3 regions of the Thalassospira sp. MCCC 1A02898 genome follow, and region 1 is predicted to be linked to each of the others. Evidence: riboswitches for the same ligand, from Rfam matches in the RefSeq annotation. Region 1 holds a riboswitch; each other region holds the start of a gene.
The links. Region 1 has a riboswitch for cobalamin ahead of cobU (bifunctional adenosylcobinamide kinase/adenosylcobinamide-phosphate guanylyltransferase). Riboswitches for the same ligand answer to the same signal wherever they lie in the genome.

Region 1 (10,922 bases):
CAACTAAATGATCAAGGCCGGATCAGAATTCGACACCGATCTGGGCCTTGATGCCCTGTTCACGGAACGGGTGTTTGACCATGGTCATTTCCGTGACCAGATCGGCCGCCTCGATCAAGGTATCCGGGGCATTGCGCCCGGTAAGCACGATATGCTGATCAGGCAGTTTGTTTGCGAGTGCTTCAAGCACATCCTCAAGCGGCAGGAAATCATAGCGCAGAACGATATTGATCTCATCGAGGATCACCATCGAATAGCTTGGATCGCGCAACATTTCCAATGCCTTGTTCCAGGCTTCACGGGCCAGGGCGACATCCTGTGCCCGGTTCTGGGTTTCCCAGGTAAAGCCCGCCCCCATGGCGTGGAATTCACAGAGATCGGGGAATTTTTTAAGAAGCTTTGCCTCGCCAGTTTCCCAGCCACCCTTGATGAACTGGACAACGCCGACTTTCATATCATGGCCGACACAGCGCATCGCCATGCCAAAGGCCGAGGATGACTTGCCCTTGCCCTTGCCGGTATGGACAATGATCAGGCCCTTTTTATCGATCTTCTGGGCCATCATCTTGTCGCGTGCGGCCTTGATTTTCTTCATTTTTTCATCATGCCGCGCATTGATATCGACGTCTGGCTGGCTTTTGTCGGTCATTGTTTCTTCCCTTTGAAATGCCGGCCCAGAATGCGGCGAAAGTCCTACCGGGATCAAGGGCAGTTTTGCGGAGTTTGATCAAGATCCAAGTGGGCGATCACACCCTGAAATCCGTGCTGCTTCGCCGCCGGGCAAAAGGCGTTGGCATCGGCCCCTTCATCAAGATATTCGACGGCGAAAACCGGCTTATCTTGAGAGACATAAATATCAAACTCATGCATGAAGCCAAGTCGATGGGCCGATTCCAACAGGGCGAAATCCATCTGATCAACAAGATCGGGCACAAGATCGGCAACATTTTTCTGCCCGATGGCAAGACCGCGCGTATGGGCCTCAGTGATCAGCCAATTCACATAGCGCAGCTGATCGGCGCGCGTGATGTCAAAACCGGTTGGCTTACTGCTTTGGTCGGCTTCAAAGGCATCAATGTTATCAGGCTCAATCGCCAGAAACCCCTTGTCACGGCAAAGATCAAGACGGGCCCTGATCACATTGGCAAAAAGCTCAAACCGGCGGACATCAAGCCAGTTTTCGCCATCCCAACCCCAATAGGGCGCGCCGATCACATCTTGCGGAAACGCCTTCGCGTCATCCCGCCAATCTTCGACAGCCCCGACATTGATATAACAAATCGGATACTGGCCGGCAGCGCGCCAAGCCGCGACCTGATCGGCGGACACATCAAAAAGATCGGCCCCAACGACGCGGACGGCGTTATTGACATCAAGCGTGCCTTGAAGCTGCCAGTGAAACCGGCCGTTTGGGACGGATGTCCATTCTTTTGTGGTATCCGCCTGTGCGGTTTGCCCATGCGACAGCAGACCCATGACAATGGCAGTCCACAGACAAAAAGATTTGGGAATTGAGTTCTTCACGCGATGTATCTGCCCTGAAATGTTGGGCAGTGAGTTTGCCCGCGGGCACCCGCCAAGACAATCCCGCAAACAAAAAGCGCGGTCCCAATGACCGCGCTGTTATCTAATCTTGGTTGGCCCAACTTTACCAATTGGCGCTTTGACCTGTTGTCAGACCAAGGTCACTGGTCACCAGATCCGCCCATTTATCGGGTTCGCGCATGTCGATATTGCGCAGTTCCGGACGGCGCATCCGGGCCTTATTGAACAATTGCAGGCGATCACCGGGCGACATACGGCGCAGACGGTCCAAGGCCTTGCGCACGGCCTCGTTGCGCGCTCCGGTCGGGCTTTGGAAGCTTTTCTCGATCACCTCAAGGCGCTTTTCCAGCCAGTCACGGCTGATCGCGACCTGTTCGATCAGGGTTTTGAGTTCACGCACCACCGGGAAGTGATCCAGACGCAGATGGGCAACCGCAACGGCCGTCCGCCAGACCTGACGTTCGACCCCTTGCAGGTAGCGCCAATAAATCTTCACCTTGGCATTGATTTCAAATTTGGTTTGGTCCGGACCCGGAAGGTGATGAGCAAGCTCTGTCATGCCGGCATGGAATTCATCAAACGTTACCGGCCGATGCACGCCGTTGAAACGTTCACGGACATCCAGAACTGCGCGAATGGCACCGCGTGCCGGGCGATAGCGCCCGTTGCCATGCAAATCTGCACGCAACCAGTCTGGCATGTCGAAATCAGAAAGCAGGGAGTTGACGATATCTGCATGCCTGTCATGGGCAGGCATTGGAGTTTGCAGATAATCTGGCAAACGAACGTTGGTCTTGATATCCATCGCGGCCTCCGATCTGTTCAATCAACCTGCTTCCCATGCAGGCGATCCGATAGGGGTGCCCCGTCCCTCACAACTTATTAACAGTTGGTTAATTGAGATATGGTGCGAAAACGTAACGTTTCAACTGCCCGGTTTGTTCCGACGGTAAAATTCCCGTGATTCCAATAACAAGCAACAGTTGACATTACACTCCCAGATCGACGGAAACACTGTTGCGACGCGGCTGCCACAGCCCACGTTCAATCGCCTCATTCAGGCGATCCTTGATATCTTGCAACGCATCGGGATTGTGATCGGCAATAAAATCGCGCACCTCCGCATCGCCCAGATAGGCATCATAGACCAGATCAAAGTGATGATCGGCAACGCAGCGGGCCGTTGCGGCGAAGGCAAACAGATAGTCGACTGTTGCCGCCATTTCGAACGCGCCCTTGTAACCATGGCGCATCACGCCCTTGATCCATTTGGGGTTCACGACACGTGCCCGAACGACACGGGCAATTTCCTCTTCCAGGGTGCGGATTTTCGGGCTTTCCGGGCGGGAATGATCACTGTGATAAACTGTCGGCTGTTTGCCCGACAGACTGCGCACAGCAGACGTCATTCCGCCTTCGAACTGATAATAGTCATCGGAATCGAGCAAATCATGTTCACGGTTGTCCTGATTGTGGACAATCGCATCAACCTTGGCGAGGCGGGTTTCAAACAGATCGCGTGCCGCCGTGCCCTCAGCGCCATTGCCATAGGCATAACTGCCCCAGGCAAGGTAGGCGTCAGCAAGATCGTCTTCGTCTTCCCAGAGTTTTTCGTCAATCATCGCCTGCAAACCGGCCCCATAGGCACCGGGTTTGGAGCCAAACACCCGGAAGCCGGCCTGCCGGGCCGCCTGATCCGCATCCATTCCCTTAGCGCGAAGTTTCTCGGTTTCGGCCCTTATCCGGACGGCAATCGGATTGAGATCATCCGGCTCATCGGTTTGCCCGGCCACCGCGCGTACCGCACTGTCAAACAGATCAATCAGACCGGGAAAGGCATCGCGGAAGAAGCCAGAAATACGCAGGGTGACATCAACACGCGGTCGGCCCAGCACCGATGCCGGCATGATTTCAAAACCGGTCACCCGGCGTGATGCACTATCCCAGGTCGGGCGCACACCCATCAGGGCCAGCGCCTGTGCAATATCATCACCACCAGTACGCATGTTGCTGGTTCCCCAGACAGACAAGCCAAGCGCGCTTGGCCATTCGCCGTGATCCTGCACATGGCGTTCCAGCAATAACTCGGCCGATTTCCACCCCAACTGCCAGGCGGCTGGCGTCGGGACAGTACGGGTATCAACCGAATAGAAATTTCTGCCAGTTGGCAAAACATCCGGGCGGCCACGGGTCGGGGCACCGGACGGGCCTGGTTCGACGAACTTCCCGGCAAGGCCACGCAAAAGACCCTTGATCTCGGCCAGACCGCAACCAACAACGGCCGGGCGAATAGTCGTTTCGATATCAGAAATAACGTCACAGACGGCCGACCATGCCGGATCTGCCTTCACCGTTCCCTTGACGAGATCACGTGCCAAAAGCTCGATCCGTTCCACGGTATCACCCGTGGTGCGCCATGGCCCGATATCTTCACTGTCATAGGCGGCTAGAATTTCGGGCTTGGCCCCCGGCCAGAATTCGGCAAAGGCACAATCAAGCGGATCAAACGCCGGATCATCCAAGATATCCTTGGCAATCGCGCGATGCAGGGATGCCTTGGGCCCACTGTCTGACCCGCGCGGCAGGCGAGCCAGTGCGACCAGAAGATCGGTCAGAAGATCGCCCTCAGGCGCCTTGCCGTAGATATGCAGACCATCACGGATCTGCAGTTCTTTGAGCTCGCACAGATAGTTATCAAGCTTGGCCAGTGCGCTTTCCTCATCCTCGTCGGCCTCAATGCCGCAATCACGGTCAAGGCCGATGCGGATCGCCAGTTCTAGGATGTCGCGTTTCAGGATAACAAGGCGGCGCGGGTCAACCGCAGCCGCATCATAATATTCATCGACCAGCGCTTCGAGATCCTTGAGCGGGCCATAGCTTTCCGCCCGGGTCAAAGGCGGGGTCAAATGATCAAGGATCACCCCCTGGGCGCGGCGTTTGGCCTGTGTGCCTTCGCCCGGATCATTGACGATGAAGGGATAGAAATGCGGGGTCGGACCAAAAACGGCCTCCGGGAAGCAATCCTCGGACAGGGCCAGTGACTTGCCCGGCAGCCATTCCATATTGCCGTGCTTGCCAAAATGAATGATGGCGTCGACGCCAAACACATGGCGCAGCCAGATATAAAAGGCGAAATAGTTGTGTGGCGGCACCAGATCCGGCGAGTGATAGCTTTCAAGCGGATCAATGTTATAGCCGCGCGCAGGCTGCAACCCGACCACCACATTGCCAAGCGGCAAGATCAAAAGCGCAAAGGCATCCTGATCGGCCAGATAGAACGGATCATTTGTCGGATCGCCCCAGGCCTCAAACACCTGATCCCGGATGGTTTTCGGCAGGCCATCAAACGCCTTTCGGTAGTCCGCGCGAGACAAGGTCACGCGAATTTCGCGGTTGGCAAGCGATTTGAAATCGTTGGTCGGCCCGGCCTTGATCGCAGCAATCAGCGCATCGCCATCTTTTGGCAGATCATTGACACGGTATCCTTCGTCCTGCATCGCACGGAGTGTTTCGATCATGCCGGCTGGCGTATCAAGCCCGACGCCGTTGCCAAGACGGGCATCCTTGTTGGGATAGTTTGCCATGACCATCGCCACCTTGCGCGCGCTGACATCGGATTTGCGCAAGCGTACCCAATTGGCGGCAAGTTCGGCGGTAAAGGCCACGCGATCCCGCACGGGGATGTATTTCACCAGGTCAATCTGGGTCAGCTCGTCTTTTCCCGCCGATCCCTTGAATGACACAGCACGTGAAAGGATACGGCCATCAACCTCGGGAAGCGCCACATTCATCGCAATATCGCGCGCGGCCAGACCATTCACACCTTCGCGCCAGGCTTCTTCGCCACCGCCCGACAGCACCACTTGAAAGACCGGGGCATCGACCGCGTCAAACGGACCATTTTTTCGTTCTGCCCCCGGAACAGATATCGCAAAGCCGGTGGTATTCAGGATCAAATCGGCGCTGGTTTCTGTCAACCAGTCCTCAACCAATGCCGCAGCCAACGGATCCTTGAGGCTGGCAACAAAAACCGGCAATGGATTCAGGCTATTGGCACAAATTTCCTCAACCAGCGCGTCAATAACATCCAGGTTGGCGGCCTGTACCAGTGAACGATAGAAGATAATCGGTGTAACCGGCTGATTTTCCACCCAATTAACCCGGATTTCATCAAGGCTTGCCTGCGCCTTGCCGGGCCAATAGCCCCCGGCCTTGACCAGCGGGGCCGCCGGTGACCAGTTCCAATTCACGCTTGAATTTAACTTTTCGTATATAAGGCGAAGTAAATTCTCGGAATTTTGCGGTCCGCCTTCGATCAGGTAGCGCCAGATATTCTGATATTCGCGCCCCTTAACGGTCGAAAGCGTCAAAAGCTCCGCATCGGGTTGATCATCACCGGGCAACAGGAGCAATGGGATGTCCTTGGCACGTGCAAGTGCAACCAACTGTTCAATGCCATAATCCCAATAGCCGCGCCCGCCCAGAATGCGCACGATGATGAATTTGGCATCGGAAAGTACATCGTCGATATAAAGATCGACCGACATGTTGTGGCCGAGCTGCAGCAAACTTGCCAGACGCAGTGACGGGGTTTCATCGCCAAATGCATCGACCAGCCGCGCTTGCGCCCCGGCAAGGCAGGCCAGCTCAGACTCGGCCGCAGACAGGATCACCACATCGCCGGGTTGCTGTCCAAGGTCGACGGCCTCACTGCCATCTGTCACCATTCCGGGCTGGGCTGCCAATAGATGCATCGCGCGATCCGTATCCTTGTGCGTTTGGTCTTCAAACAGGCCGAAACCGGATGATTTTTAGCATCCGGTTTCAGGTGAGCTCGATCAGTTTAAATTGGATCAGGCGGCCTTGATGGCGGCCTCGATCGCAGCGCGATCCAGACCATGCAGGCCAATCACCACCAATTCCGAGCGGCGGTTTTCGCCATCGGCCCACGGACGGTCAAAATAGCGCTGAAAACGTTCACCAACACCCTGAACCACATGGCGCATCGGTTTGCCGGGCACATCCAGGAAACCCTTGATGCGCAGCACGTCAAACTGACGCACGACATCAATCAGGCGCTTTTCAAGGCTGGCCGGATCACTGATCGCGTCAAGCGAAACGACAAAACTGTCGAAATCATCATGATCATGTTCGTGACCATCGTCATGATGGCTTGGACGACTATCGAGGTCATCCTCGGCTGCGGCCCCCAGACCAAGCAGGATGGCATTTTCAACCCGGGAATGTTCGGTCGCGATAATCTTGACCGACGGCTTTTTCAGCTCTGCGCGGATATCGGCTTCGACCTTGCTGCGTTCAGCATCGGTCAAAAGGTCGGTTTTGTTGAGAACCACCATATCCGCACAGTGAAGCTGTTCTTCGAACAGTTCTTCAAGCGGGCTTTCATGATCAAGATTTTCGTCTGCTTCGCGCTGGGCCTGTACCGCATGATGGTCATGGGCAAACAGCCCATCACGAAGGGCAGCGCCATCAAGAACCGCCACAACACCATCAACGGTCACACGCGACCGGACTTCGGGCCAGTTAAACGCCTTTACCAGCGGCTTTGGCAGGGCAAGACCAGATGTTTCGATAACGATATGATCAGGCGGTGTATCACGATCAATCAGGCCCTGGATGGTTGGCAGAAAGTCATCAGCCACGGTGCAGCAGATGCAGCCATTTGCCAGTTCAACAACGTCATCCTCTTCGCAGCCTTCAATGCCACAGCCATTGATGATACCGCGATCCACACCTAGATCGCCGAATTCATTGATGATCAGCGCAATGCGTTTGCCATTGGCATTTTCCAGCATGTTGCGGATCATCGTTGTTTTGCCAGCGCCCAGAAAACCGGTAATGACGGTTGCCGGGATTTTGCCCAATTGTGCCATTTCTGAAATCCTTAAAATTCAATTCTTTATGTTACTATTTGACCTGCATCGGAATGCCGGCCACCACAAGGGTGACCTTGTCTGCAAACTCGGCAATGCGTTGATGCAGGCGTCCGGCGTGATCGCGAAAGGCCCGCGCCATCGCATTTTCCGGCACGATGCCAAAGCCAACCTCATTTGAGACAAGCAGCACCGGCACATCAAGGGTTGGCAGCAGGTCACAAAGAGCTGCGATCTCGGCATCAATGTCGCGGTCTTCAAGCATCAGGTTGGTCAGCCACAAGGTCAGACAATCAACCAGAACAGGCTTGCCGCCTGTGACATTACAGGTCTGCAGTGCCGAACAAAGTTCGACCGGTTCCTCGAGTGTCTGCCAGAGATCGCCGCGTGATTGTTTGTGAAGATCAATGCGGTTGGCCATTTCGTCATCCCAGGCACGCCCGGTTGCGATATATGTGCCACCGCCCGCCTGATTGATGATGTTTTCGGCAAACCGGCTTTTGCCGGATCGCGCCCCGCCAAGGATCAGATGCGTCCCGCCAGAGGGGCCGTCAGGGGGTAAAGTCTGGGTCATCCCGTTTCTTCCTCGCCATAGCCTCCCACCGAGGCCCGATTGCGTCGTCACCTTCCTTCGAATAGTGACACCTTCGGCAGGTTTCCTGGCTGCGGGCATGAAAGCGATCCGCCTTCCCGGTTTCCCGGTGGCTGGTCTGGCGCATTGGCACCGACCCGGATCTCCCAACCCGATACAGTTGCGGGGGCAGCATCGGCCTTGCACCGATTTCCCATCACCGAACGATGCGCCGAACCTAGCAGGTTTGCAAAAAATGCCAAAGGTCATTCTCGGCACTTAACCCTTCGTTACCACCCCACCCTAATCGGAAGGTCAGTATTTGTAAGAATTGTCTGCTTGAGAGGTCATACCATTTCAGCCAACATCAAACCGTTGCGTTGGAACTAGGGTCAGGACCTATTAATTTGGTTTGAATGGTTAAACAGATTTGCGCGGATACGCGGAGTAAAACTGCAGGAAGATATTTATCTTTCAAGGTTTTACGACAAAGTAGCCCGTGCAAATCCGATTAATCCGAAGGACAGGCGTTATATTTGCAAACTCCAGCGTCAAATCCCTTGTGCGGGATACCAACCCGCCCGGCGGGCTTTTCCTTGGATTTCGCAAATATAACGCCTGCCATTCAAATCAAATTAATAGGTCCTGACCCTAAAGACGGAACAATCCGCAATCTGGCGAAAACCCGGGAAGTAGACTCATCACCCGGCTGGCTGCAGGAAATACTGTACCGAAACTCTTGGGGTAATCTGGATTTTTCAAGACCAATGGCAATACGTTCTCACCTATCCAAAATCCGACAGATGAACGCGCCAACCTGGACCACATCGTCTCGCAAGGACATGTGGCTGGGATTGCTGGACCGTCTGAACAGTCCTGATCGGTCATTTCAGGATTTTCTTGAACAGCACGCAACCGATGGCGAGATCACTCTGGCACGGCGCGATGTGCGTGACATCTTTGCCGAAGATGCCTCAAAAGGTGTAATCGCAACCATCATCTGGTCCCATGAACGCGGCATTCGCGTCAATGCGCTGTCGTTGCTTGTGCGCGATATGCCAACCCTTGTGACCCTGATGTCGATCTCGGATTTCGGACAGGACGAGTTGAACGAGCTGCTTTCCCAGCCAGGCATTTCTGTTCCGACTGCCAGCAAGATGTTGTCTGCCTGCGGCAAGACTTATTGCGGAATGCCGGCTGCCATCATTGATGACACCATCATTCAGGTAATCGAAAACGCATCCTTTGCCAGTGATTTCCCGAATGTTGCCAAATTGCGAAGCAAATCACGCAGCCGTCCGATGCCCTATTATCAGGCCTATCTGCGCGATGTTTTCGACATCTGCGAAAAGCATGATCTGAACCCGGATATGATTGACCGCTATCTGGCAGAACACGCTCTTGATGACATGGCATCCGATATCGAGCTGGCCTCTGCCTGACGGAAAACCCCGTAAGCTCCTTAAAACCGCTGATTGACAGCGGTTACGCGCCAGCCCGGTTCGTCGACCCCGTCGATATATTCAAGCGTGGTCAGCCCCAACGTGTCGATATGAAATGCCAATGCGGTTTCAAGGGATAAACCCAACGCATTGGCCAGCATGGCGCGCACGGTGCCGCCATGAACGACGGCGACAATATCCTTGCCCGCCCAATCCGCACTCAATCGTCCAAAGACGGGGCCGACACGACCAACCACATCGGCAAAGCTTTCACCCTTTGGGGGATGTTGGCGGGCGAAGTCGGTCCAAAACCGTGTTGTTTCCCCCTTGGGCAGATCGTTCCAGTTCTGCAATTCCCAATCACCAAAATGCTGTTCTGCAAAGCCGCTTTCAGCCTGCGGCGTTACGTCTTTGTCCATGAAGGCCTGCAGACTGCGCGCCGTATCATGCGTACGTGATAGATGGCTGGTCACCCAGACGGCATCGACCGGCAATTGTCTGGCAAGGGCAGCCAGTGCCTTATCATCGGAAAGGTCGGCAGGCATGTCACTTTGGCCATAGACCAGCCGTTTCGGATTTTGGACCGGCGCGTGACGCACCAGCCACCAGCGGGTTATTTTCAAACTGCTCACGGCATTCCTTCTTGTTGCTGTTCTGGTTGATCAAAGGGCGGCAATAAACGCGATACCGACAAACAGTTCGGTCACGATCTGGGTTGCCCCCAGGACATCGCCAGTCTGCCCGCCGATCTGCCATTTCGCGACTGCCGCAACAATACCCACCGCCAAAAGTCCGCCTATCAGAATGGCCATCGTCGCAAACAGACCCGATAAAACAAGCGACAGGATCAAAGCAAGGCCAACACCCAAACCGACCATCATCACATTTGGCGTTCCGGCCCCCTTGCCCAAACCATCGGCGCGCGCCGGAGGCAAGATATGCATCACGACTGGCATTGCCGCCCGTGATGTTATTGCCATCACCAGAAACAGGATCGCTGCCTGACCGGCATCGCCCGCTGCAAAAAGCAAAATCAGACGCAGGCCGAAACACAGGATCAGGGCAACAACCCCATATGTACCGATATGGCTGTCGCGCATAATTTCAAGTTTGCGCGCCCGCTCAAACCCGCCACCAAACCCGTCGGCACAATCCGCGATGCCATCTTCATGCATTGATCCGGTCAACAAAACCATGCATGCCAAGGCGACAATCGCAAAAATCAGGATGTTAGCTGTCAGGTAATAGACCAGCATCGCCGGCAGCATGGCAAAACCAGCCAGCAGCAAACCAACCAGCGGCCAAGACCAGACCGATCTTGCAATCACCTCAGCGCGGAAATCCTCGATACCCTTGACCGGAACACGGCTCAGCAATGCCAAGGCGCGCCAGAAATCGGAAATAGGCGAAACCTCGACGGGGTCATCTGTCGCTGCCTCAGGGGTGGGTTTGTCAGATGAATCCGAGCTT
Region 2 (10,922 bases), on a different contig from region 1:
GCAAAGCAGCCACCACGGTTACCGGCAGTGCACTCACCAGTTCAAGCAAGCCCAGCTGATGATGGATATCAAGATGGTTGGTCGGTTCATCAAGCAACAAGAAATCGGGTTGCTGGGCCAAGGCACGGGCAATGTGAACGCGCTGCTTTTCACCGCCCGAAAGCGTATGCCACATCCGGTCCGCAAACGGCCCCATTTCAACACTGGCAAGGGCTTCACACACTATGGCGTCGTCGTGCCCTGACCATGGTGTCAGCAAACTAAGGTACGGCGTTCGACCAAGCGCGACGGCATCGCGCACGGTAATACGGTCGATGGTATCGGCCTGTTGTTCGACAAAGCCGATATGACGGGCAAGGTTGCGCCGACCGATTTTCTTCATCGGTTGGTCCCCCAGCAATGCCTGCCCGGTCGACGGCGCACGAATACCGCCCAAGACCGACATCATACTGGTTTTGCCAGATCCGTTTGGCCCGATCACACCCAGGAACTCTCCCCGTGTCACGCGAAGCGACACGTCGCTGATGATTTTTTTGAATCCGGCATTCCAGCCGACATTGCGTAATTCAAGGCTCATCGCAATACCCGCCCATGACACAGGATGATCGCAAAGGCCGGTGCACCGATCAGCGCCGTGATCACCCCGATGGGCAGGACCTGACCATCAAGAATGATGCGCGATACAATATCGGCCGCCACAAGAAACACCGCCCCGATCAGGGCCGATGCCGGCAACAGAAATCCGTGCCGTGTCCCGACAAAGAACCGTGCGGCATGGGGAATAACCAATCCGACAAAGCCGATGGCCCCGACAATACTGACCATGACGGCCGTCATCGAGGCGGCAATGGCAATCAACACCACATAAACCCGACGCACCGGCACACCAAGGGATGCCGCCGATTCCACGCCAAAGGTAAAGGCATCGAGCGCCCGCGAATACCAAAGGCAGACCAGCAAGCCGATGACGGCGACCGGCAGCGCCAGATAGACATCAGGCCAGCGCACGCCGCTTAGATTACCAAGCAGCCAGAACATCACCCCGCGTGCCTCGTCCGCCGTGGCGGCCTTGGTCACGATGAATGACGTTAATGCGTTAAACAGTTGCGATCCGGCAACCCCGGCAAGAATGATGGCACCGGCCCCGCGCCCGGCCGGAATGGCCAAAAGGGCGACAAACCCGAATGCCACCAGCGCACCGACAAAGGCACCAAGCGACAGGGAAACCATCCCCGCGCCGAACCCCAGAATGGCAACGCTGACTGCACCGGTCGATGCCCCGGCCGATATGCCCAGCAAGTACGGATCCGCGAGACTATTGCGCAAAAGCGCCTGCAAAACCGCGCCCGATAGCGCAAGGGACGCCCCGCAGGCCGCGGCCACCATGGCGCGCGATATCCGGTAATTCCAGATGATCCCGGCATCAATCGGATCAACGTCATAGCCCGCCTGCCAAAGATGATTGGCAATGGTCTGAAAGACGGTGCCAAGGGGAATGTGCGTTTCCCCCTTGGCCGCGGCCATCGCGATGACGCCAACAAGCAAAACCAGGGCGCCAAGACTGACACCGGCCCGCACAAGATATGCCCGCCCCGCCAGCGATTGCCGAGGTGGCTGAACCGGCTGCTGCACTGGCGTTGTTTCAAACATTGAATTCTCCGGGCATATCAGGTGCCTTTGGCAGTGCAGGTCAGTTCGAAGCACTCAGTCTTTCGACGGCTGCGGCAAGTGTTTCAATACCATTGATCAGGCGGATGGTCGGATCCATCGACTGGGCGTCCATCACCACGATATTGCCATTGCGCACCGCCTTCATCTGACTAGCGACCGGATCGGTTTTCAGGAAATCCATCTTGACCTGCCAGTCATCGGCCGGAAAACGCCGACGGCCCATTTTACCAATCACGATGATATCAGGATTGGCGCGCGCAATGGTTTCCCAGCCAACGGTCGGCCATTCTTCATTACTGTCGATAATGTTGCGAACACCAAGTTTACCTGCGATATAGCCCGCTGCACCGTTTTTGCCCGCCACATAGGGATCACTGTTGATTTCAGGGCTGGAAAACCAGAAGACGGCAGAAACATTGTCATGGCCGCTTGCCGTCACACGCGCCAATGAGTTCGCCTGACGTTCCTTCAAGCTGGCAATCAGTGCGTTGCCGCGATCTTCGACATCAAAGATTTGCGCCAGATCGGAAATCTCGCGATAAATCAGATCCATGGTGAAGCCTTCATGCCGCACCCCGTCACCGCCACCGGCATTGTCCTTGCCGACACAATCAGCAGGTGCTGTGTAGACCGGAATGGACAGTTCGTTGAACTGTTCGGTGGTGCCGACGGTGCCCTTGGGCCCGACATGCCACTGATACTGGGTGGCAACCAGTTGCGGCTTTTGCGCGACAACGGTTTCGAACCCCGGATCATTGTCGGCCAGACGCGGCACAGATGCGTTGACGTCCTTGAATTCATCCATCACCGGGCCAAACCAGACACCCGTACCCTTGACCTTGTCGGCCAGGCCCAACGAATAAAGAATTTCGGTCGTACTTTGGCCCAGCGACACCACGCGATCCGGGGCCGCATCAAATTGCAACATAGTCCCACAGTTCTCGATACTGAGCGGATATTCGGTTGCGGACGCAAATGAAACAGAAGAAATAAGACCAGCGGCAAACACCCCGACCGCCAGTACACGTTTATCGTGATTGATCACTTTTAGTTCCCTCTTGCTGATGCGTTGATCCGGGACCGCTTTGGATGATCCAGTTTCAATACATCGTCAAATGTTATGTTATAACATAACATCACTTTTGCTGCTGTCAATGGACTGGCAAAAGTGTCAGGAGATGGCGGAAGATGCCGGCCTTAAAGCTTAGAAAACCTGGGCTAAACTGTTGGGCCAAGACACGTACCGACATTCTCCGGGGCACCCCGCCCGGTCCGTCGTCTTCGTGTCGGCAGGTCTCCTGGCTTACGGGTCAACGCATTTTCCCTGGCCTTCCCGGGTTGATCCCAGTGGCATTGGTCAGAAAAATGCTCGCCGCCTACAGTTGCGGGGGCAGCTTCGGTTAATGAGCCAATATTCGGCCCATCTCGAATTCCCTTTATCCGATATTCGGATACCGACACGTCACGGTTAGATTAAACCAAAAACACGGTCAAGGAAATTGGCAGACCACCAGCGGCATTAACGCCAAGGCTCCATGCATAAAAAGCAATTGATACGACCTTGAATTTGCCATGTTTCATCCCGATTACCTCCACACTGCCGGGTATGCTTTCCCGACACCTCAAACCACAGGAATGTGATGAACATGACGACTTCTGTTGAACGCAGACGCTTTTTGAAATCCATCGCGGCAGCCGGTCTTATCCTGCCGGGAATGTCGATCTATCAGCATGCTTTGGCAGATGTCGACGGCCTTGATCTGGGTTCGGCACAGCCGTTTGATTTTGCCGATTTGATTGCACGCGCCAAATCCATGGCCACATCGGCATATGAAGCACCCGTTGCGCCAAACCCGGAAATTGTCGGCAAGATCGATTACGACACCCATGGCAAGCTGCATTACAAACGCGACCATTCGCCGTTTTCCGATGGATCAGGCACCTATCCGCTGACCTTCTTCCATCTGGGTATGTATTTCGCCAAACCGGTGCATATGTATCTTCTGGAAAGTGGTCAGGCACGCGAAGTGATCTACAAGCCCGAATACTTTGACATGCCCGAAGACAGCATTGCCCGCCAACTGCCCGCCAATAGCGGCTTTGCCGGTTTCCGCCTGCATGAAAATCAGGCACGCGATGACTGGAAAACCCAGGACTGGGCAGCGTTTCTTGGCGCATCGTACTTCCGCGCCATTGGGGATGAAGGCCAGTATGGCCTGTCGGCGCGCGGCATTGCGGTTAATACGGCGACCTCGGTTCCCGAAGAATTTCCCGATTTCCGTCAATTCTTTATCGAACCAGCCAAAAATCCCGAAGACCCTGTGACGGTTTATGCCCTGCTGGATGGGCCCAGCATCACGGGTGCTTATAAATTCCTGCTTTATCGCGGCGAAGGGGTCACGATGGATGTCGAAAAACATCTGTTCTTGCGCAAAGACATCGAACGGCTTGGCATCGCACCGCTGACCAGCATGTTCTGGTATTCCGAACAGAACAAATCGTTCCGCTTTGACTGGCGTCCGGAAGTACATGACAGCGACGGGCTGGAGCTTTGGACCGGCGGCGGCGAACGCATCTGGCGACAGTTGAACAACCCGGAAACCATCCGCGCATCAGCGTTTGGTGACAATAACCCGCGTGGTTTTGGTCTGATGCAGCGCGATCGCGATGTGAAAAACTATCTGGATGGTGTGCGTTATCACCGCCGCCCCAGCCTGTGGGTCGAACCGCAAGGCGAGTGGAATGACGGTGCGGTTCAGTTGATCGAAATCCCGACCGACGATGAAATCCACGATAACATTGCCGCCTTCTGGGTCCCGAATGGCCCCGCCAAGGCGGGCAACAGCTATCAGTTCAAATACCGTCTGTACTGGCAGGCCCATAACCCGTTCCCGGTCAAGGAACTGGCAACCGCAACCGCAACCCGCATGGGCCGTGGCGGGGAGCCCGGCACCAACCGGCCCAAGGACGAAATCAAGTTTTCCGTCGAGTTCGAGGGTGAGGTTCTGGGAACGCTTGCCTACGGCGAATTCCCCGAAGTGGTTGTGACATCCTCCCGCGGGGAGATTGTGCGCACCAAGATCGAACCGATCATGGATACCCGCATCTGGCGGGCGGCCTTTGACCTTAAGGCCGCGGGCACAGATCCGGTTGACCTGCGGATGTATCTGAAACGCGGTGACGGCCCCTTAAGTGAAACCTGGATGTTCCAGCACCTGCCGGCCGTTGGCAACCAGCAACAGGGCTAGGGTTAGTGCGGGGCCATATCGGCAGACTGGCTGGCCCCGCCCTGCCCAAGGATCGACATGACATCGCGGATTGGCGGTGCGCCAAACATGCGGGCATATTCGCGACTGAACTGTGACGCACTTTCATACCCGACCGCATAGGCCGCCGATGCGGCATCCTTCATTTCGGCCAGCATGATCTGACGCGCCGTGGTCAGGCGGAGCCGCTTTTGGTACTGAAGCGGGCTCATGGCTGTCACCTGCTTGAAGTGGTGATGGAAGGACGACGGGCTCATATTGGCGCGATTTGCCAAGTCTTCCACCTTAAGCGGCTTGTCGAAATTATCCTTGATCAGTTGAAGCGCTGCCGAAATCCGCTGCATGTTGCTGCCGCCGATGGCAAGACCCGCAATCGCCGCCCCCTTGGCGGTACATAACAAGCGGTAATGCACTTCGCGCATCAAAAGCGGCAACATCACCGGCACATCATCGGGACGATCAAGCAGCTCAACCACCCGCAAGACAGCATCGGTCAGGCTTTCGGTTGTCTTTTCGACAAAAAGCCCGCGTGTACTTTCGCCGTCTGCACCCATCTTGATATCCATGTTGGCAACAAGTTCGCCGAGGATCTTCGCATCCAGATCAAGTGACAGGCTGCGATACGGCGCATCCTTGGCCGCCAGGGTCACATGGCCAACAAGTGGCAAATCGACCGACGCGGCCAGCAGTTGGCCGGGCTCATAACGATAAAGCTCATCCCCCAGCGTGACTTCCTTTGCGCCTGAGATAATCAGACAAAGGCAAGGCTTGTAGATCGTTGGCACCTTAAGGGTCGGACCGGTTGATCGGAACATCCAGACCGGCTCAACAGCCGTGCGCACCGCACCATCCGCCTCGCAGTATTTGTCAATCAGGCCACACAGCTTCTGATAGCTATCCATTGCAAAACCCTTTGTTTTCCATAGGCCCACTATACACGCGCCCGCACGCGGACAAAGCACTCAATCTTCGGTTTGGAGGATTAGGCAATCCAATTCGAGTTCTGTGTATTCATCAATCGGGGATTTATCGACAGAGTAAGCGCCACGAACAAACACCGACACACCAACCCAAGGAGCATGTCATGTCGAACCCGATCAACCATGTCGAAAACAAAACCGTTATCATCACCGGGGCCAGCAGCGGCATTGGCGAAGCCACCGCCCGCCTTCTTGCATCCCGCGGGGCGAATGTGGTTCTTGGCGCACGCCGCACAGAACGCCTTGATGAGATAGCCACCGAAATCGAAGCTGCCGGCGGCCGTGCCATGGCCCGTTCGGTGGATGTCACCAACGCCGATAGCGTCGAGGCACTGGTTTACAACGCAAACAACCTTTATGGCCGCGTGGATGCGATTTTCAACAATGCCGGCGTGATGCCGCTTGCCCCGATGTCGGCACTGAAAACCGACGAATGGGACAACATGATCAACGTCAATATTCGCGGTGTTCTGAACGGCATTGCGGCGGTTTTGCCGCTGTTTGAACAACAGGGTGGCGGTCATGTCATCAACACCGCGTCCATTGCAGCACACAACGTATATTCAAGTGCTGCCGTCTATTGCGGAACCAAATACGCGGTCTGGGCGATTTCCGAAGGCCTGCGTCAGGAAAGCACCAATGTCCGTGTCACCACCATCTCGCCGGGCGTGGTCGAGACCGAACTGGGCCACGATATTTCCGATCCGAACAGCAAGGAGCTTCTGACCCAGTTCCGTCAGGTATCTCTTACCCCGGATGCCATTGCCCGTGCTGTGCTTTATGCCCTTGATCAGCCGGCAGATGTCGACATCAACGAAGTCATTGTCCGTCCGACAGCATCGGCATTCTGATGAAAATCATTCTGCAATCCTTGTATTTTCTTTCCGTGCTGGTGGTGTTCGCATCACCAGCATGGCCCCAACAGGAGGCCGGTATGAACAAAAGCGCTGAAATCGCCCCGCACCCATATGTCGGCATGTGGGTGACCAAGGATGGTCATATCCGCCAGGAACTGCGTGCCGACGGCCGCTATGACGAGACCCGAGGTACACGTCAGTCGGCCTATCAGGGCGACTATCAGGTTTCGGGGAACTACATCACCTATCAGGATGACACCGGTTTTACTGCCGATGGCTATTTTGAGAATGATGTCCTGTATCACGGTGGCATGGTGATGTTCCGTGAAGTGCCGGAAAACTAAGTTCCGACGCTGACCAACCGAACAATCAAATCCCTAGCGCAAGCTGCCAAAGAAATCTTTCAGAAGCTTGGCAGCCTCGACCTCGCCAATGCCACCATAGACTTCCGGACGGTGATGGCAGCTTGTGCTTTCAAACACGCGCGGGCCATGATCAACGCCACCACCCTTGGGGTCATATGCCCCGAAATAAACCCGGCGCAGACGGGCAAACGAAATGGCGGTCGCGCACATCGGGCAAGGTTCAAGCGTGACATACAGATCGCAATTGGGAAGCCTCGGTTCGCCCTTGGCCCCGGCAGCGGCCCGGATCACGAGGATTTCGGCGTGTGCCGTTGGATCGTTCATTTCCTCGGTCAGGTTTCCGGCACGTGCCAAAACCTCGCCGCTATCAGCATCGACTAGAACGGCACCGACGGGCACCTCGCCCCGACGCGCGGCAGCACGGGCTTCTTCAAGCGCCATATCCATATAGCTGTCTGCACTCATGATCTTTCCATCCCGCTTGGGCCATCTGACAAATCAGGTGATTTATCAGGGCTGATCTTGTTTTTACTTCATTTTAGGGCGTGTATGTTCACAGTGCTACCAAGCAGATAATGGGTCAAGCCATCATCTGGCGGGTTGCTGGTGAAGCTTTACTGGCGACGGCCCGCAGAAACGCATGGACCATCCGCGTGAATTGCCGTTGCCCTTATAGGGTTACACAGGTAGTTTCCGCGTGACTTTATTCGCGAACCTGTCACCAGCATCAAGGCTATTTCGATCATGACCACGCGCAAGCCGATCATTGGTATCACACTCGATTCCGAAGAACCGGGGGGCTATTCCAAATTCCCGTGGTATGCGCTGCGTGAAAACTATGCCGGTGCGGTGACCGAGGCGGGTGGCATTCCAATGCCTTTGCCCCACGAGGTGGAACTGGTTCCCGATCTGCTTGATCTGATTGACGGGCTGGTCGTGACCGGTGGCGCGTTTGATGTGGATCCGAGCCTGTTTGGTGCGACGGAAAAACACGACACGGTTGTCACCAAGGATCGGCGCACCAAATTTGAATGGGCGATGGCCGAAGGCGCGCTTAAGCGCGACATGCCGGTTCTGGGCATTTGCGGCGGTCAGCAGCTTTTGAATGTTATTCTGGGCGGGTCGTTGATCCAGCATATCCCGGATGCAGTTGAAAACTGCCTGCCCCACGAACAGCCGAACCCGCGCAACGAGCCCGGCCATGATGTCACGGTCGAGCCCGATACGCTTCTGGCGAAGATCGTTGGCAATGTGAAAAACCTTTCGGTCAATTCCGCCCACCATCAGGCGGTGGCGGGGGTTGGCCCGGATGTGATCATCAATTCCTATGCGCCAGACGGCGTGATCGAGGGGATTGAGCATCCGAAATATCGTTATTGTCTCGGGGTCCAGTGGCATCCCGAATTCCATATCAGTTCGGGCGATGCGAAGATTTTCGACGCCCTGATTTCCGAGGCCCGCAAATGAGCGACAAGAACACCACCCCGGATGACAACAAGCCCGAACGCATTGCCAAGCGCATCGCGCGCTCAGGTGTTTGTTCCAGGCGTGATGCCGAACGCATGATTGCCGAGGGGCTTGTGCGCCTGAACGGCAAGAAGCTTGATACCCCGGCGGTCACCGTGACCGACGAAGATGAAATCATCGTCGATGGCAAGCCGCTGCCGGAAAAGGAAAAGCCGCGTCTTTGGCGCCTGTTTAAAAAGCGCGGTCTGGTCACCAGCCACCGCGATGAGCAGGGCCGCGACACGGTGTTTGAACATCTGCCAAGTTACGTTCCGCGCGTGATTTCGGTTGGTCGACTGGACTTGAACTCCGAAGGGTTGCTTTTGCTGACCAACGATGGCGAGCTTGCCCGTTATCTGGAACTGCCCGCCACCGGCTGGGCGCGGCGGTACCGCGTGCGCGTGCATGGGCAAATTGACCCGGCCAAGCTTAAACAGCTTGAAGACGGTGTCACGGTCGACGGGATCAATTATGGCTCCATCCATGCCGAGGTTGACGTTCAGAAAGGCACCAATGCCTGGATGACGGTCACGCTTCGTGAAGGCAAGAACCGTGAAATTCGCCGTGTCATGGAACATCTTGGCTGGCCGGTCACGCGCCTGATGCGCGTGTCCTATGGCCCCTTCCAGTTGGGCAATCTGGCGCCGGGCGAGTGCGAGGAAATCACCGGCAAGGTGATGAAAGAACAGCTCGCTGCGTTCTTTAAGGGCGACTATTCCAAGGTTTCCGAAAAGAAATCAGTTGCCCGTGGCGGCACATCGCGCCCGAAGGCCCCGCGCACCGTATTTGGCCAACCAGCACAGCGCAAACGCCCGCAAGGTGGCCCGAACGCCGCAGCCCAGAATGCCGAGGCCGACGAACAGCGTGAAACCCGCGAACGTCCGTCTGGTGGTGCTGCACGGAAAGGCCCGCGCATCGGGGCTGCCCCGCGTGCCGGTGGCCGTGGCAAACCGGCTTCTGGCGGGGATCGGCAGGAACGCGATATGCGCGAAGAACGCGGATCATCACGCCCGACCAACAAGGGTCGTGGCCGTTACAGTGCTGAAGGCAAAGCTGCCGGTGGGCGTGATGGCGGTCGTGATGGCGGACGGGGTACTGGTGGCCGCGAAGGCAAACCGGGCTTCATCGAAGGGCGCGGTCGTGGAAAGCCAAATGGCAAACCATCGGGAAAACCTGCTGGTCGTTCCGGCGATACCACACATAGTGCGCCCGGTCGCAAGCCGTCCGGCAACCGTCCGCGCGGCAAGAAGGACTAAGCCGCATGCGGATTGTCGGTGGCACCCATCGTGGCAGGCTTCTGAACGCACCGGAAGGACGCGATACGCGCCCGACCCTTGATCGGGTGCGCGAAGCCCTGTTTAGCATCCTGTCACACGCATCGCGCTGGTATGAGGATGACTTTAATCCGCTATATGATGGCGTGATCCTTGATGCCTTTGCCGGATCCGGTGCGCTTGGCCTTGAAGCCATTTCACGCGGCGCGGAACGCGCAGTGTTCTTTGACAATGACCGCAAGGCGATTGCGATCATCGAACAAAACATCGACACCCTTCGCATTGCCGATCAGGCAAGTGCACGACGTGCTGATGCCACCAAGCCACCGCGCGCAAGCACACCGGCCAGCATGGTATTTCTCGATCCGCCCTATGGCAAAGACCTGATCGATCCCAGCATCACGGCCCTGGCCCAGGCCGGGTGGATTGATGATAACACCCTGATTGTTGCCGAACGCGATCCACGCGATCCAGAAATCGCGCTTGACGATTTTTATCTGTGCGACAGTCGCAAATATGGCCGCTGCCAGATTGATATCGGGCGCTTTATCGCCTGATTGCGGCAAAGCTGCCCGTCAGCGCATTCTGTGATAGATTTGACTACCTGCACTACCGGTTGATCGTCATGAAACGTCTGTCCAATAGTTCACCAGACAAGGAATTTGGTCGCCTTTTGCGCCAGTGGCGGCGCGCAAGCGATATCAAACAATCGCGTCTGGCCGATATTCTGGGCGTGACGCAGGCAACCGTTTCACGGTGGGAAAGTGGCGCGCAAAGCCCGGCCCCGCTGCAATATGGCCTGATCCATCAAATGATGACGCGCAAACGCAATTTCCGCCTTGATCAGGCGATCAAACGGCTGGTTTTGCATTCATCCCAGCGTGTCCACCTGATCGAAGACAGATCACACCGTCTTCTTTGTTTATCGCGCCCGCGCGAAAACGAATGGCAACGTGACAGCACGCCGCTGCTGGGCACCTCGCTGTGGTGCTTTGCTACCCCG
Region 3 (10,922 bases), 600 kb from region 1:
TTCGGCCAGAACGGCTTGTGCCTGTTCGAAATGTTTGGGATTGCGGCTTTCAACCAGTGTGATGGCCCGCGACAGAATGGTGCGGTCGCCTGCCAGAACACCCTTAACGATTTCATCGGTCGAAAGCACACGTCTGCGCACGGCCTTGCGCGGGCTGATCGTGCCGCCTGAGCCTGCAGGTATGGTGCGCAGTGTTTCTTTCACCAAGCGTTCCTTGAATTTGGCGCGTTTCACGCCAGCAAAGCGTTACGTCGAGCTGGAAGGAAGCAGCGATCAGGCCGCTTCCTCGCCAGACTGATTAAGCTTTTCTAGCAGGTCGCCAGCCGCTTCGGCAATGACCGTTCCGGGCGGGAAGATCGCCTCGGCCCCGGCTTCGAACAGTTTGTCGAAGTCCTGCGGCGGGATCACGCCGCCAGCAACAATCATGATGTCTTCACGGCCAAGCTTATCAAGCTCGGCCCGCAGCTGCGGCACAAGGGTCAGGTGCCCGGCGGCAAGCGAACTGGCACCAACGATATGAACATCGTTTTCCACTGCCTGTTTGGCGGCTTCTTCCGGGGTCTGGAACAACGGGCCGATATCGACATCAAAGCCAAGATCGGCAAAGGCCGTCGCAATCACCTTTTGCCCACGGTCATGACCATCCTGACCCATTTTCGCGATCAGGATCCGCGGACGGCGGCCTTCATTGGCCTCAAACTGCGTGATCAGGCGATCAACCTTGGCCAGCGCCTCGTTATCAGCGCCGACCTCGGTTTTATAAACGCCGGAGATGGATCGGATCACCGCCTGATGACGGCCATAGACCTTTTCAAGCGCATCGGAAATCTCGCCAACCGTACATTTGGCACGCGCCGCCTCGACAGCGAGTTCAAGCAGGTTGCCATTGCCAGCATCGGCGGCATTGGTCAACGCGGTCAGCGCACTTTCAACTGCTGCGTTGTCACGTTCGGCGCGCAGACGTTCGAGTTTTGCGATCTGCTGACGGCGGACTTCGGCGTTATCGACCTGAAGCACATCAACCGGGCGGTCATCGGTGACGCGGTATTTGTTCACACCCACCAAAGTCTGACGGCCGCTATCAATGCGGGCCTGGGTGCGGGCTGCGGCTTCTTCGATGCGCATTTTCGGAATGCCGGCTTCAATCGCCTTGGCCATGCCGCCCTGTTCTTCGACCTCGGCAATATGGGCCCATGCCTTTTCCGCCAAATCGCGGGTCAGGCGTTCGACATAGTATGAACCACCCCACGGATCGATAACATTGGTGGTGCCGCTTTCCTGTTGCAGGAACAGCTGGGTGTTACGCGCAATCCGGGCCGAGAAATCAGTCGGCAGTGCCAAGGCTTCGTCCAGTGCATTGGTATGCAACGACTGTGTGTGGCCTTGGGTGGAGGCCATGGCCTCAACACAGGTTCGGATGACGTTGTTAAATACGTCCTGGGCGGTCAAAGACCAGCCCGACGTCTGGCTGTGCGTGCGCAGCGAGAGCGATTTCGGGTTTTGCGGATCAAACTGTTTGATCAGCTTGGCCCAGATCATGCGGGCCGCGCGCATCTTGGCGATTTCCATAAAGAAGTTCATGCCAATCGCCCAGAAGAACGACAGACGCGGCGCAAACTTATCAATCGGAAGGCCTGCTGCCTGACCGGCACGGGCATATTCGATGCCATCGGCCAGGGTATAGGCGAGCTCAAGATCAGCCGTCGCACCGGCTTCCTGCATGTGATAGCCGGAAATCGAGATCGAGTTGAATTTCGGCATGTTTTGCGAGGTAAAGGCAAAGATATCCGAAATAATCCGCATCGATGGTTTCGGCGGATAGATATAGGTGTTGCGCACCATGAACTCTTTCAGAATGTCGTTCTGAATGGTGCCCGAAAGCTGTTCGTGCTTCACACCCTGTTCTTCGGCGGCGGCAATATAAAGCGCCATCACCGGCAGAACCGCACCGTTCATGGTCATGGAAACCGACATCTCATCAAGCGGGATGCCATCAAAAAGCGTGCGCATGTCATAGATGCTGTCAATCGCCACACCGGCCATGCCAACATCACCTGCGACGCGCGGATGATCACTGTCATAGCCGCGATGGGTTGCCAGATCGAAGGCAATCGAAAGCCCCTTTTGCCCGGCGGCAAGGTTGCGGCGATAAAACGCGTTGGATTCCTCGGCGGTGGAGAAACCGGCATATTGGCGGATCGTCCAGGGACGCTGCACATACATGGTCGGGTAGGGGCCACGCAAAAACGGCGGCATGCCCGGCATGGTGTTTAAATGATCAATGCCATCCAGATCCTTGGGGCCATAGGATGATTTGACATCAATGCCTTCTGGCGTGGTCCAGGGCGTGCTTTCAAACGGGTCCTTGGCACCGGCGGATGCGCCGTCAAACAGCGGAAGGTCGGAGAAATCAGGAATGCGGGTCATGGTTATTTCTCCCCCTGTTTGCCAAGAAGATGATCAAGTGCAGCACCGCAAATGGCAAGGACATCGGCCCCGACAAAGACAAACTCGTCAATGCCGGCTGCTTCGTAAGCCGACCTCGCATCGCCCGGCTGGCCAGCAAGATAAACCATGCTGGCTCCTTTGGATTTCAGTGCCTTGGAAACGTCGGCTGCCATGTCGGCATATTGCGGGTCTGATCCGCAAATGATGGCGATCTTCGCCCCGCTTTTGCCAAAGGCGGATGCAACATCATCCGCATTGGCAAAGCCGTTATTGGTGATCGCCTCGATCCCGCCGGCTTCAAAGAAGTTGCGGGCAAAGGTCGCGCGTGCCGTGTGCTGTGCGATCTTGCCAAGATTGGCCAGGAAGACCTGCGGGAAGGATCCGTGCGCATCAGACCGTTTGCGAAGTGCCTCGTAACGTTCGGCAAGGCGATGGGCAGGCATGGCACCGATACATGTCGCGGCACTGGTGCCATAAAGATCGGTAAACATATGCCCGATGGTGGCACCGGCGCGGGCGGCCTCAATCATGGCATCAAGGCTGTTGCCGACCGTGCCATCAAACTTGGTCTGGCGGGCCTTGGCATCTGCAACGATCGTCTCAAGGTCCGGCTTTTCACAGATTACCTTGGCTTCTGTGATATTGGGGAATTCCGACACACCGGTCAGCGGATCACGACGGGTGGACAGGCGTTTTTCGCGCGCATTCCAGACGGTCTCGATCTCGGTCTTCAGGCTGCCATTGGCAAGGGCACTTAGAATACCCCCCGAAGATTCAAGGGACTGGAATTTCGACCAGGCGGCCTTCGCCAATTCCTTGGTCAGGTTTTCAATAAACCACGAACCACCAGCCGGATCGATGACCCGGTGCACGTTGCTTTCTTCCTGCAAGATCAGTTGGGTGTTGCGCGCAATACGACGCGCAAAGCCATCTGGCAGGCCAATCAGATGATCATAAGGCAGGCAGGTCACACTATCCGCACCGCCAAGACCGGCGGCAAAGCTTGTCACCGTGGTGCGCAGCATATTGACCCACGGATCAACCTTGGTCAGGGCCATTTCGGCCGAAACCGCATTGATCGTAATCGTTGCATCCTCGGCACCCGATGCCGACAGAACGCGGCTCCACATCATGCGAAGTGCACGCAGCTTGGCGATCCCGGCAAAGAAGTCGGTGCCGATGGCAACGTTAAACACCATCGCACCCGCGGCCTGATCAAGCGCCATCCCGGCGTCGGTCAGGGCGCGCAAATAGGTCACCCCGCTTGCCAGCAAACAGGCCAGTTCCTGACCATCGGTGGCCCCGGCATTGTAATATGGCGCGCCATTCACCGAAATCGCGGTCGCCAGCGGGAACAGATCAATCAGCTCGACCGCAACGCTTGCCGTATGATCAACCGCGTCCTGCGCGCCGCAGGGCAGGGTGCCGGTAGATGCCAGCGTCCCGATCGGGTCGATGTTAAAGGCCGGTGCGGCTTCGTCGGCACCATCGGTATTTGCGATATGGGCTGCCAGAAGTGCGGCGGCCGGAACACCTGCCGCCCCGGCGTCAAGGCCGACGGTGGCAAGGTTGGTGTAAACATCCTCAAGGGCAGTATCGAGATCGGCCAGACAATGGATGGCAATTCCGTCCACGCCCACCTCGGCAGAACTGATTTCGCGCCCGGCGCGGGCGGCGGCGTCAAGCTTTAGCGTGATCGAGGTCGCCCCATTTTCAAGGTCCTCAAGGATCGCGGCATTGGTGGCCTTGGGATCGGGATGGGTATGAAGCTGGCGGATATCCCACCCGGTGACGGTTTCGCGCGGCTCGACCGTGGCATTAAGAACTTCGTGGATCAGCCGGGTCGCGTCATCCTGATCGTCATTTGTATAGATCGGCTGAACGGAAAAGCCATCAAGCGTATTGGTGACAAGCTTCTTTTCGAACGGCGCCCCTTTAAGGGCCTCCTCGGCAAGCTTGCGCCAACTTGCGTAATCAGCAGATGGAAATTCGGATGCGAGCTTTAGCGGGTCGGACATGGTTTCTCCCGGCTTGGTGTGTCCCGGCCTTGATGCGACTCCATATGGGGTCTTTATATGGCGTCGGGCACGGAACGTTGCCAAATTCTATTCTACTACGGATTCCCAGTACCCGGTACACCCCGCCCGGCCCATTTCATGCCAAGAAAACACCATCGGTATTCTGACTCGCGAGAAAGCCTGCAGAAAGGCCGTTACGCTTACAGTTGCGGGGGCAGTTCCGGGCTTGGCCAAAGTGCGCTAAGGCACGGCCGCACCGGATTCCCGATCCTATTTTCCGGTCACATTCGCGACATGGCGGTTTATAGCACCTGTCCCTAATTCCGTAAATAGGCATGGAAATACCTATTTAGACGGATATCGATCCCGACAAATCAGGTTTCCGTAACGTTATGTCGGCGGAAACATTGGGGTTTTGCACGTCTGTTCGTGGTTTGCGCGCCGCATGGTTCCGATCATTGCGGCCTTATACTTTCGCGGCACGGGTGCGAGATCGGGGTGAAGCCGGAACATTGCGTGGCAAAAATTTGGCGGGTTTAACCAATTTGACATTTTCGTCTGTCAGTTTGGACTTGTCCCAAAACTCGGAGTATCGCCATCCATGAACGCGCTCAGCGCCATGCCGTCGCAATTTTGTCCTGATGGACTGGTTGCGTTCGCCGACGACAGTCCCAGCGCCAAGGCAGCCCTTGAAACAGTGTTGCGTCGGGCAGGATATGACGTGGCCGGTTTTGATTGTGCCGATGATCTGATTGATCAGCTGGACGGGCTTTATCCCCGTGCCATCATCCTTGATATTGAAATGCCGGGTATGAGCGGCTTTGAAGCGTTCTGCGAAATTCGCCGCCGCTATCCCAACAGCCAAAACGTGCCGGTTTTCTTCTTCTCGGCCCATTATGATGCCGACACCCGCGCACAAGCCGATGCGCTTGGGGCGGCCGATTTCATTAGCAAGGACGCCAGCCCGAAAGTGGTGCTTGAGCAACTCAATCGGGTGCTGGGTCATTCCATCAGTGCCTGCTAGGAGTGCTGGGAGACCAGCCCTGCCTTGATCAGTCCTAAACGGATCGCCACGCCCTGCTCACGCAGGGCGTTGTTGTCTGTGGGTCCTGTGGGTCTCCTCGCCCAGCGAAATGATGCTGTCTGCGGCCCCATGCACATGATAAATCCGGTCTGTCGGCAAGGTGGTTGCCGGATCAATCGCAGGCTTCTTGGCGAGCCGATCATAGATCGGGGCCATTGGCACATTCATCGCGTCAAACAACTGATCGTAACTTTCCAGAACGAAATAGGTTTTCTGGAAATCATCAATCGCATAATCCGTGCCCATGACGCGTTCAAGCTCGAACGCCACCCGGTTTGGCGTGGGATCGGTGACCGAATAGATGGTTTCGGTTTGCGATGACAACATGCCTGCCCCATAGGCGCGCAATCCGTGCGGGGTCATGATCAGGCCAAACTCGACCATGTACCAATACATCCGGGCCAACTGTTTAAGGCCGCCCATCGCAATGGCCTCGGGCCCCTTGGCGCCATAGGCCGCCAGATAATCGGCAAAGGTCGGGTCATAGAGCATCGGCACATGACCAAAAAAGTCATGGAAGATGTCGGGTTCGACCAGATAATCCATTTCCTCGGGCTTGCGCAGCCAGACCGTGACCGGGAACCGCCGATTGGCAAGATGGTCAAAAAACACATCATCAGGCACCAGCCCCGGAACCGCGACAAGATGCCAACCGGTCGCCGCATGGAGCTTCTCGCTGACCCGGCCGAAATGCGGAATCTGATCCGCCGCATCAAGTTTCATCAGATTGCGAATGTAATCCTCGGCTGCATAGCCGGGCAAAATGCGCGATTGGCGGTCATAAAGTTTGCGCCATAGTTCGTGCTCGGCCTCGGTATATGTGCTCCAGTCCTGATCGATGGTGTAGTCGTCATTGATGTGGCTGTAATCACCACGCAGATCGTTTCCCTGATTCATGGCCGTCCTCTTTCGGGTTCTATTGCCGATTTACAAGGATCATTTTACATCAACTCTAATGTCATTTTCTGGCCAATAAGGCGTCCAAATCGGTTATGATGTGCATATTGTGACCTTGTTGGTTTGATTTGGGGTTTAAAATGACCGACGTGACGCTAAGCGCGACCGATGTCCGGATTCTGCAGGCCCTGCAAAAGGACGCCGCCATCAGCAATGTCCAACTGGCTGAAATGGTCGGCATGTCCCCATCGCCGTGTTTGCGTCGGGTCAAACAGCTTGAGGCATCCGGTGTGATCAAACGTCAGGTCGCCCTTCTGGACCGCAAGAAACTTGGCTTTGGGGTGCTGGCGACCATTCAGGTCCGCTTGCAAAGCCATACCGAACAGGGGGCGGAGGATTTCGCCCGCGCGATGAATGACCTTCCGGAAATTCTGTCCTGCTGGGCGATGACGGGGCGGCAGGATTTTCTGCTGGTGTCCGTGGCGCGCGATATCGAAAGCTTTGGCGATTTTGTCACCCATCAGTTGCTTTCAATGCCCAATGTGCGTGATGTGCAATCCAGTCTGGTTTTGAAGGAATACAAGAACCTGACGGCCATACCGTTGCCGAAAGGTGTTTAACGGCAGCCCTCAGATGGCGGTCACCTTCGCAGTTGCAAGATTTGCCATACTTGATTTTTCACCGGTGTTTCAGGCATAGACTGATCAACCCACCAAAGCCGGAGCTTTAAAATGCCTCAGTCAATCGCTGCCAACCCGATCCTTGTCGAAGCCACACGCGGCGATATGGTCGAAAGTTTCCATCGCGGCCGTTACGTCGTGATGACGTCTGACGGGACGGTGGTTGATCAGGGGGGCGATATTGATGCGCTGATGTATCCGCGATCGGCGATCAAGCCGCTTCTGGCCATTCCGTTTGTTGAAAGCGGCGCGGTCGAGGCCTTCGGGCTTGAGGACAAACACATCGCCCTTGCCTGCTCATCGCATAATGGCGAGGAAGAACACGCCCAAACCGTCAAGGCATGGTTGGAGAAGATCGGTCTTTCGGTCGACACCCTGGAATGCGCCCCGCATTATTCACTCAGCCTGAATGCCGCGATTAAACAGGCGTCCGATCATGTGAGCCTGACCAAGGCGCACAACAATTGCTCTGGCAAGCATTCCGGGTTCCTGTCGACCGCGCAGCAGTTGGGCGAAGATCCGAGCGGCTATATCGAAGAATCCCATCCGGTTCAGCAACGCCTGATCAAGGTGTTGGAAGAAATGGGCGATTGCGATCTGTCTTCGACCCCGCGCGGCATTGATGGCTGTGGCATTCCGGTGATCGGCATGCGGTTGCGTGATCTGGGCCTTGCCATGGCGCGCATGGCCGACCCAGTTGGCCTTGATGCCAAACGCATTGATGCGATCAAGCGCATCCGCAAGGGCTGTGCAAATGCGCCCTTCATGGTTGCCGGAACCGGGCGTTTTTGCACCGGGATCATGGAAGAATGCGGTGAAGATGCACTGGTCAAGGTCGGCGCAGAGGGTGTTTATTGCGCGGCCTTCCCCAAACAGGGGCTTGGTGTGGCGCTTAAGATCGATGATGGCACCCAGCGCGGGGCAGAAGTTGCGATGGGCGCGATCCTGCGCAAACATGGCGTGATTGATGACGCCAAGGCCGAGGTCCTTAAAAAATACCTGACCCCGGTTCTGACCAACTGGGCGGGCAAATATGCCGGGGACTTGCGCCCGGCCTTCTGATCAAAACGGGGAACAGATGCAAAGCATTGCGGCCTATATCTTTGCGGCGATTGCCGAAATTGCCGGGTGTTTTGCCTTCTGGGCCTGGCTTCGGTCCGGGAAATCGATCCTTTGGGTCGTGCCGGGTGTGGCATCCCTGATTGTCTTTGCCTGGATTTTGACCCGGGTTGAGGCCGACTTTGCCGGGCGGGCCTATGCGGCCTATGGTGGGGTTTACATCACGGCATCGATCTTCTGGATGTGGGTGGTTGAACGCACCACCCCCGACCGCTGGGATGTAACCGGATTGCTGGTTTGCCTTTTGGGGGCCGGGATCATCCTGTTTGCCCCGCGCTAGGTCTTGGTTTTTTCGGATTTTTCGTCGGACTTTTTGCCGGTGCGGTCTTCGGCGGGCAGAAGCACGCGGAATGTCGTTCCCTTTCCCATGTCGGTTTCAAACCAGATGCGCCCGCCGTGGCGCACCGTGACGATGTCATGGGTGATCGAAAGTCCCTGTCCCGTGCCCTTGCCAACTTCCTTGGTGGTAAAGAACGGGTTGAACACCTTTGACCGGTTTTCCTTGGCTATACCGGTTCCGTTGTCGGAAATCGAAATCAGGATGCTGTCATCAAGCGACGTGGTCTTGACCGTGATGTGACCTTCATCGGGTTTGCGCCCGGCCGCCTGAATGGCCTGTGCCGCGTTGACGATCAGGTTGAGGAAGACCTGATTGACCTCGTTGATGTGGCACGGAATATGCGGGATTTCCGGATCGAATTCCTCGGTGATGTCGGCATTGTGTTTCCATTCATTGCGTGAAATCACAATCACGTTCGACAGGACCCGGTTGATGTCGGTGGTGGTTTTTTCCGTCCCGCCGGGGTGGGAGAATTCCTTCATCGACAGGACAATGCGTGCCACCTGATTGATGCCATCAAGGGATTGCTGGGTGGCATGCGGGATTTCTTCAAGCAGGAATTCAAGATCGGAATCACGCATTTGTCGGGCGAAATCCTCAAACGTATTTGGCGGCAAATTTGCGCGGTTTTTCCACAAGGTCTGCAAGGCTAGACCAAGCATGCGCGAAAGCGCCCCGTAACTGTCATTGAGGAACTTCAGGTTATCACGGATGTACTGGCTGGGTGTGTTGATTTCATGGGCAATGCCACCTGCCAGATGGCCAATCGCCTCAAGTTTAAGGGCTTCGCGCAGGTCTTCCTCAAGCTTCTTTTGCGCGACTTCCGCATTCTTGCGTCGGGTGATGTCGCGGAAAATGTAAAGGTAACTCATCTCGGAGGCGAAATTGGCAGGACTTACGATGATTTCCATCGGAAAGCTGTCGCCATCAAGGCGCTGCGCCATGGTTTCGGTATAGTCATATTTCAGCACACCACTGCTGATATTGATGCAGCGGTTCAAAAGCTTGTGGCGCACGGTTGCCTTGCGATCAATGAACATGACATCGACCGAAGTGCCCAGCAACTCATCGCCGGTTGCGCGCAGGATTTCGGCGGCTGATTTGTTGAAGTCCTGGATCATGCCAGTGGCATCAATGATCAGGATCCCCTCGACAACGCTATCAAGAATGGTCTTGAGCCGCTGCATGGTTTCGAGCTTGCGGCGCTTTTGCTCGCCCATCAGTGCCAGGAAGTGGGCGCGAACGTCTTCTGGCGCATCAATTTCCTTGGCTGCCTCAAGAAGGTCCGCCCCCGATGTCAGATCGGATGTGCCACTCAGGATCTTGGTGTCATGCAGGTTTTCAATCTTCTCAGACATCAGGCCTCTCCGCCCCCGGCAACCTGGTCATGCCCGCCGCGCCGGACACGAATCGGCTCATGAAACTGGTGAAGTTCCTGAAAAACGCGCAGCCGCTGGATCTGAATCTCGGAAACGTAGTTGCCATGGGTCAGCAAGATATGCCCATCGCGGGTTTCGATATCGGTCAGCAGGAAATCCCCGATCCGCAGGTTCTTGAGGTAAATGTCATGCTCCGTCCCGGTCGGATAGGCGACTTTGTCATAGGACGGGTCTTCCTGGGCAAGGATCGCCTCGATCTGGTTCAGCAGTTCCGGGTCATAGCGTTCGGGCTTGTGGCGCAACTCGTCAAAGTGCTGTTTGACGACAAGATCACTTTCGACAATTTTGCCAAGGTCGTTGAAAATCCGAAGGACCCGCGCACCCAACGGAATTTCCGCGCCAAGCGGCCCTTCGGCCGGGAAGCCCGATCCGTCAAAATTGCGGTTTTGCAGATAGACAATGCCGGCAACTTGTTCCAGCCGCGGGATATTGGAAATCAGTTTGCGTGCCACCTCGGGCGTGCGACGGACCACGTCACGTTCAAGCGGCTGAAGCGGCTTTTCATCGCCAAGACGGGCAAGGATTTCCGGCGGCAGGGAGACATAGCCAATGGGCGCCAGCAACGCGGCCAGCCCCAACTCCCACGGATGCGGGTAGCCGATCTGTTTGGCAATGGTGTCGCACCACAGCTTGGCGCGCATCGCCTTACCAAAAATCGCCGGGTTAAGTTGTGCCAGTACCTCGGTCAGGACCTTTACACTGCCCGCCAGCGTCTGTTCGATCAGCGCCTTTTCCGCGGTGATCAACTGATATTGCCGCAAGCCCGCCTTAACACCGGCAATCAGGTCCTCGTCCTCGCACGGCTTGTTGAAAAAGCGGAAAATATGCCCCCGGTTGATTGCTTCGACCGCTGTGTGCTGGTCGGCATTGCCGGTCAGCATCATGTTGACTGTGTCG

Region 2: linked by a shared signal. The riboswitch ahead of AUQ41_RS06855 (ABC transporter substrate-binding protein) and the one ahead of cobU (bifunctional adenosylcobinamide kinase/adenosylcobinamide-phosphate guanylyltransferase) in region 1 are both predicted to bind cobalamin.
Region 3: linked by a shared signal. The riboswitch ahead of AUQ41_RS03765 (methylmalonyl-CoA mutase family protein) and the one ahead of cobU (bifunctional adenosylcobinamide kinase/adenosylcobinamide-phosphate guanylyltransferase) in region 1 are both predicted to bind cobalamin.

The regions. Positions count from the first base shown of each region.
Region 1 covers NZ_LPXK01000001.1:237,903-248,824, forward strand. The annotation lists gene cobO (cob(I)yrinic acid a,c-diamide adenosyltransferase) at 23-649, opposite strand; gene AUQ41_RS01065 (endo alpha-1,4 polygalactosaminidase) at 703-1,476, opposite strand; gene AUQ41_RS01070 (hypothetical protein) at 1,649-2,350, opposite strand; gene cobN (cobaltochelatase subunit CobN) at 2,535-6,299, opposite strand; gene cobW (cobalamin biosynthesis protein CobW) at 6,399-7,439, opposite strand; gene cobU (bifunctional adenosylcobinamide kinase/adenosylcobinamide-phosphate guanylyltransferase) at 7,474-8,013, opposite strand; cobalamin riboswitch at 8,071-8,262, opposite strand; gene AUQ41_RS01090 (hypothetical protein) at 8,814-9,452, shown strand; gene AUQ41_RS01095 (histidine phosphatase family protein) at 9,473-10,084, opposite strand; gene cobS (adenosylcobinamide-GDP ribazoletransferase) at 10,115-10,922, opposite strand, start outside.
Region 2 covers NZ_LPXK01000009.1:24,040-34,961, reverse strand. The annotation lists gene AUQ41_RS06865 (ABC transporter ATP-binding protein) at 1-577, opposite strand, end outside; gene AUQ41_RS06860 (iron ABC transporter permease) at 574-1,650, opposite strand; gene AUQ41_RS06855 (ABC transporter substrate-binding protein) at 1,691-2,716, opposite strand; cobalamin riboswitch at 2,942-3,145, opposite strand; gene AUQ41_RS06850 (glucan biosynthesis protein) at 3,318-4,919, shown strand; gene AUQ41_RS06845 (AraC family transcriptional regulator) at 4,922-5,839, opposite strand; gene AUQ41_RS06840 (SDR family oxidoreductase) at 6,034-6,768, shown strand; gene AUQ41_RS06835 (Atu4866 domain-containing protein) at 6,852-7,118, shown strand; gene AUQ41_RS06830 (nucleoside deaminase) at 7,152-7,604, opposite strand; gene AUQ41_RS06825 (gamma-glutamyl-gamma-aminobutyrate hydrolase family protein) at 7,884-8,606, shown strand; gene AUQ41_RS21035 (pseudouridine synthase) at 8,603-9,901, shown strand; gene rsmD (16S rRNA (guanine(966)-N(2))-methyltransferase RsmD) at 9,907-10,476, shown strand; gene AUQ41_RS06810 (helix-turn-helix domain-containing protein) at 10,545-10,922, shown strand, end outside.
Region 3 covers NZ_LPXK01000001.1:838,074-848,995, forward strand. The annotation lists gene meaB (methylmalonyl Co-A mutase-associated GTPase MeaB) at 1-204, opposite strand, end outside; gene scpA (methylmalonyl-CoA mutase) at 274-2,427, opposite strand; gene AUQ41_RS03765 (methylmalonyl-CoA mutase family protein) at 2,430-4,466, opposite strand; cobalamin riboswitch at 4,602-4,781, opposite strand; gene AUQ41_RS03770 (response regulator) at 5,068-5,490, shown strand; gene phhA (phenylalanine 4-monooxygenase) at 5,548-6,447, opposite strand; gene AUQ41_RS03780 (Lrp/AsnC family transcriptional regulator) at 6,588-7,067, shown strand; gene AUQ41_RS03785 (asparaginase) at 7,179-8,189, shown strand; gene AUQ41_RS03790 (YnfA family protein) at 8,206-8,526, shown strand; gene AUQ41_RS03795 (nitrogen regulation protein NR(II)) at 8,523-9,944, opposite strand; gene AUQ41_RS03800 (HD domain-containing phosphohydrolase) at 9,944-10,922, opposite strand, start outside.